DNA from 2 places in the Terrisporobacter muris genome. Region 1 is predicted to be linked to the other one. Evidence: riboswitches for the same ligand, from Rfam matches in the RefSeq annotation. Region 1 holds a riboswitch; the other holds the start of a gene.
What was found. Region 1 has a riboswitch for lysine ahead of NSA58_RS11205 (YfcC family protein). Riboswitches for the same ligand answer to the same signal wherever they lie in the genome.

Region 1 (3,213 bases):
TTAAAATCTTCTTTTAGTTTACTAAGTACTATACAAGCTCCTAATGTTGATGCTGCAATCCAGTTATGACCACAAGCATGACCTGCTTCTTTGTTTTCTCCGTATCCAGGTAATGCATCATATTCTGCTAAAAATGCTATAGTTGTACCATCATTATCTCCCAGTTCTGCCCTAAAAGCCGTATCTAGGTTGCAGTATGGATAAGTTGTATCAAATCCATATTCCTTCATTTTATCTACTAAATATTTAGATGATATGTATTCTTCTTCCCCTAGTTCTGGATTATTAAATATAAAATCACATACTTCTTCTATTTCTCTTCCTAGTTCATTTTCTATATCATAAGCTCTTTTCTTTATATTTTCTATCATAATTTACCCCCTATATTAGAACCCTATATATAGTCCTGTTGTTAAAAATGCCATTGTAGTAATTATTAATATGACCATTAAAGGCATTATAAATCTAATCCATCTCGACCAAGGAATATTAGCTAGTGCCAGTGCCCCCATTAAAACTCCTGATGTTGGTGTTATTAAGTTAGTTACACCTATACCAAATTGATAAGCTGTAACTATCATTTGTCTAGATACATCTACTAAATCTCCAAGTGGTGCAAGAACAGGTACTGTAAGCGATGCAAGTCCTGATGCTGATGGTATTAAAAATGCGATTAAACCTTCTATTAAGAATGTTAAATTTACAAATATGGCTTTTGGTAAACCATTTAATACACTTGCTGCTGAATTTAAGATTGTATCTATTATGTATCCATTTTCTGCTATTATTACTATTCCACGTGCAAATGCTATGCATAATCCTGCTGACATTAAATCTTTTGCTCCACTTGTAAATGAGTTAACTATTTCATCTTGTTTTAGTCCTGATGCTAGTCCTGATATTACACCTATAGCTGTAAATACCATTGCAATTTCACTTATATACCAGCCTTGTGTTAAAACTCCATATACCATAGTTGCCATACCTATTGCGAAAATTGCTATTACCATAGCTTCCTTTGTTGTAAATGCTTTTATATTTGTATCACTACTATCTATTGTTTCTTGATTTAGTGATATATCCTTAACTAAAGACTTTGTAGGATCTTTTTTAACTTTGTTAGCATAGATCATAACAAATCCTATACTTATGCTCATAAATATTATAAACATAATAACTCTATACTCTATCCCAGAACCTGGTGCTATGTGTGAAAGTGCTTGTGCTATTCCCACAGAGAAAGGATTGGTAGTAGCTGCTGCAAATCCAGTTGTTGCTCCTATAAATACTGTTGCCACTGCTGTTAATGAATCATATCCCATACTAGTCATAAGCGGAATAAATATCATATAAAAAGGTAGTGTTTCTTCACTCATTCCAAATGTTGTTCCACCTAGTCCAAATAAAATCATGGAGATTGGTATTATTAAAAATTGGAATTTTTTCATTCTATTTACTATATGAGCTATAGCTGCTTCTATGGCTCCTGTTTTGTTAACTATTCCAAAAGCTCCTCCAACTATTAAAACAAACCCAACTACTTCGGCTGCATCTATAAATCCATTTATAGGTGCTGTAAATACATCAGTAATTCCCTGTGGGTTTGATTCTACTTTTTCGTAAGTTCCAGCTACAACAACCATTTTATCTTGTATTTCTTGTCTTTCAAAACTTCCACTTGGTACTATCCAAGTAAGAACTGCCATTACTACTATTAGTAAAAATATTATAGCAAGTGTGCTTGGCATAGTAAACTTTTGTCTTCTTAAAGTGCTCATTTTTTTACTCCTCCATTTTGTAAGTTAAAATATTTTATTATCCCTTTATTTTTTCTATCTTAGTTTGAAGAAGTATAAAAAAAGCCCAACATGTATACATGTTGAGCTTAATATGCTAAATACAACATACCTACATCTTCCCTTTATCTTACTTAAGATAGCTCTCCATCAAAACTTGGGATAATTTTGATGACAGTCCTGTACTTATTAAATACAGTCCCAGCACTAGCTTTGGACACTAGAACTTCGGCACTTACTCCTTTTATATTGATTCATTGGCTTCCGACCTCTTCAATATTACTCTTAGTAAATGCAACCTCTACCTCAATCTTTTTATTAGATGAGGTATTTTTATTAAATTTCTCTTTGTTGTAAATATTTTAGCATAATTTGTAAAAAATTGTAAATATATTGATTTAATGATATATTTATTTCCATGTTATATCTGCATCTTTTCTAGGTACAGTTCTTGAATATTTTACATCAGGATAGCCAACAATCATACAAGTTACAATCTTTTTGCCATCTTCTATACCAAGATACTCCATGATTTCTTTGTTTGACTGAGATGCTCTAACTAAAAAACCACTAAAAAATGTTCCAAGTCCTAGGGCATTAGTCATTAATTCCATGTTAGAAGATGCAAGAGCTCCATTTACATCAGAATCTGATACTACAAGTATTACTGCAGGAGCATTGAAAAATAGCATGTCATTTTTCTTAGGGTCTTTTTTATAAGCATCATACATTTGTAACCATATCTTTGCGTATTTTTGTACTTGCATATTTTCTGGAGTTTTGTTTGCAAGTATGTAGTCTCCTAAATTTTTTAATGTATCTATTACCATAGATTTTAACTCATCTATATTTTCTTTTACTACTATGTATGAAACATTTTGAAGGTTTCCTCCTGTTTGAGTAAATCTTCCTGCTTCAATTATTTGGGCAAGTTTTTCGCGCTCAACATCTTTGTCTTTAAACTGTCTTATTGTTCTTCTAAATTTTATAAAATTAAGAAGATTATTTGCATCTATTTCAAATTCTTCTTTGTTATAATTTTTTACATCATCCATATTGTATTCATCTGTATATACTGCATTTTTAGGGCATATAGCAATGCAATGACCACATTTCATACAAGTTTCATTTTTTATATTAGCTTTTTTATCCTGCATTTCTATATCTCTAACAAAACAATCCTTAATACATAACCCACAACCTATACATTTTTCTCTATCTATTTTCATCATAAAACCAACTCCTATTTATATATTTCAATCATGTTATACTTAAATCTATTGTTCATCGAATCTAACCTACAAATTGAATTTTAACAATCAATTTCAAAATTTACTATCTTATCATTGCTCAAACTTTTTGTATCTTAATTATACCATAGTTAACTTGATCCCAAAAATATAGAATATATACAAAG
Region 2 (3,213 bases), on a different contig from region 1:
TCTAGAACAAAAGAATCTAAATTATATATGCAAACGGGAGCTACAGAAACTGCAGCTATGACAACTGCAGAGGGTAAGGTACAAGAAAAAGAGTACCAAGCCACATTCCCAGTTATGTACAATATACTTGGAAAGCCAACTTATGTTTTAGGATTAAAAGATAAGGCTGGATTAGTAAAAATGGTTGCATTTGTATCTGTTGAGGACTATAGTATTATAGGTCTTGGAGAAACAAAAGAAGATGCTTATAAAAACTATAAAGAAGTATTAGAATCAGAAGGTAATGATATAAGCTTAGATAAAAATGAAGACTTACAAAAGATAGAAGGTACTGTATCAAGAATAAATCAAGATGTAAAAAGCGGTAATACTACATATTACATTACATTAAAAGATAATAATCAATTGATATTTACAGGAACATCAAAAGTATCTACAGAGCTACCTATAACTATGGTAGGAGATAAGGTAAGTATATCTTATGATAAAACAGATTCAAGTATAATAAATATAGCTGAATTTGATAATAATAATATAGGAAAAATAGAAAAAGTTTCGAATAAAGAAGATAAGAGTAAAAATATAGAAAATAAAGAAAAAACTGAATAGTATAAAATAGCTAAGAAAAGGAAGAAATTTTAAATCTTCCTTTTTTTGTGTAAATTTTATTACATGATTTTAATATAATATAGTACAACTTGGTAAAATTAGCTTCAAGGAGATTGACTATGGTGGGATTAGAAAAAGATATTTTGTATCTAGTTAGTAGAGTGAGATGTGTCACAGAAAATCAAGTGGGAAAAGTATTTAATAATAAAAAAAGAAGTAGCAAAAAATCCCTAAAAAGAACTTTAAGAAAAATGTGTAATGATTATACTTTGAGAAAGTTTCCATGTAATATAAACTATACAAATTTTAAAGATAATTCATATGTATATTATTTAAATGGGAGTAACATTACAAAGGGAAACAGTCTGACAAAGATGTTGTTAGGCTCTGAAATAGCAATTAGATTAAATAGTGCAGGGTATGAAACAGTTAGGTTTTATAGAAATGCAAAAGTAGGGGATCAGACTTATGATATATTTATTGAATATATAAACCCGAGTAGACAAAGACTACAAGTATTAATAGATATCGAACTAGATGAAAATCTTAAATGCTCAAAGTATGATAATATTATTTATGATATCGATAACTCAACTATACCATTTTTTATGGTACCAAAAGTTATTGTTATATCTTCTAAAGAACAAAAGCATAATAAGTATAATATGAATGAGCATATACATTTTTTAGATACATCATTGAATAAATTATTTAATTATTTGTAAAATATGTAAATAGTTTTATGATTTTAGTTGCATCTTAAAGTTTGTTATGCTATTAATATATTATTAATAAAATTTATAAAAACCTAAGGTAGAGGTGCTGTACTTAATAGTACTAATATATAGCTGGCGAGCAATTATATGTTGGGAAAGGAATTATGGCCGAAGGTAATTTATAGGCATATGAATTATCTGGACTTATGCAAAATATGTATAAGGCTGTCACTTTTATTCGTAGAAGCAAATATAACAATAGACCTGTTTTCACGTCTGTTGGTTATATGAGCAAAACGGATTTTTCTATAAGTGTTGAGCTACAAGGTTTACTATGGCTATTTTAAACGTCCAAAGTATACCTTTGGGCGTTTATTTTTTTATATTAAAGGAGTTTATAATTTATCTGATGTGTGGATAAATTATAAATTCCAACCTATTTAAATGGAGCAACGGATGCATCTGAAGGGGCACGAAGATATATCGTTGGCGACATGAGTGAAGCGAATTTTTCATAAAGAGGAGTACATAATTTAAGGGGGGATGATAGTGAGCAAAGTAGTTGTTCAAAAATATGGTGGTAGTTCTGTATCTAGTACTGAAAAAATTAAGCTTATAGCAAGTAAATTAATAGAAAGAAAAAAGAAAAATCCTAAAATTGTGGTTGTAGTTTCAGCAATGGGAGATACAACAGATGATTTTATAAGTATGGCAAAGGATATAACAAAATCTCCAGATAAAAGGGAACTGGATGTTTTAATGTCCACTGGAGAGATGATATCTGCATCTTTATTGTCAATGAGTTTGAATTCATTAGGATGTGAAGCTGTAAGTTATAATGCTTATCAATTAAATATAAAAACTAGTGGACTTCATGGTAAATCATTAATAGATGATATTGATGTAAGTAAAATAAATGAAAGTTTAGATAGTGGTAAAATTGTAATAGTAACAGGATTCCAAGGATTAAATGATGAGGGGGATATAACAACATTAGGAAGGGGAGGATCCGACACTTCTGCTGTGGCTTTGGCAGTGAAATTAGATGGTATATGTGAAATATATACTGATGTGGATGGTATTTATTTTACAGATCCAAGAAAATACAGTGAAGCAAAAAAAATAAAAGAGATAGAATATGAGGAAATGTTAGAACTTGCAAGTTTAGGTGCTCAAGTAATGCACTCAAGAAGTGTGGAATTAGCTCAAAAGTATGATGTAGAGTTATATGTAGGCTTATCTTGCAGTGATATTGAAGGAACATATATAAGGGGGAGCAAAGAAATGAAGTTAGAGGATAAAGTTATTACAGGACTTGCAACTTGTGACGATGATGCAGCTATAACAATAGTAGATATAAAAATGGAAGATGTTTCAAAGTTATTTGAAAAGATTGCAGTAGGTGGAGTTAGTGTTGATATGATAAGCCAAACAGCACCTTTTAATAAAAAAGTAAATGTATCATTTACCATACCAAAGGATGATTTAAGGGAATGTAAAGAAATCGTTGGATGTTTTGTACCTAGTGAAAACATAATTATAGATGAAGGTATAACAAAGTTCTCTTTAGTAGGTTTAGGAATGAAAAATACTAGTGGTGTTGCATCAAAAGTATTTAAGATATTTAGTGATAATAACATAGCTGTAAAATTAATAACAACATCAGAAATAAGAATCACATGTGCTATTAACTCATCTTCTAAAGAAGTGGCAATAAGAGAAATAGCTAAAGAATTTAACTTATAAAACAGGAGGATACTATGAAACTTCATGGGACAATGGGAATAAGAGATAATACCTTATATATAGGTGGGGTAAATACTGTGGATTTAGCAAAAAAATATGATACACCTCTTTATGTATTTGATGAAGAGTTAATAAGAAATAA

Region 2: another riboswitch for lysine. It lies ahead of NSA58_RS13740 (aspartate kinase); the one in region 1 lies ahead of NSA58_RS11205 (YfcC family protein).

Annotation. Positions count from the first base shown of each region.
Region 1 is NZ_JANKBY010000134.1:5,384-8,596, forward strand. Features, by position in the region: gene NSA58_RS11200 (M20 family metallopeptidase) at 1-371, opposite strand, end outside; gene NSA58_RS11205 (YfcC family protein) at 387-1,778, opposite strand; lysine riboswitch at 1,929-2,108, opposite strand; gene NSA58_RS11210 (nitroreductase family protein) at 2,207-3,028, opposite strand.
Region 2 is NZ_JANKBY010000202.1:1,124-4,336, forward strand. Features, by position in the region: gene NSA58_RS13730 (hypothetical protein) at 1-609, shown strand, start outside; gene NSA58_RS13735 (hypothetical protein) at 729-1,334, shown strand; lysine riboswitch at 1,416-1,656, shown strand; gene NSA58_RS13740 (aspartate kinase) at 1,869-3,071, shown strand; gene lysA (diaminopimelate decarboxylase) at 3,086-3,213, shown strand, end outside.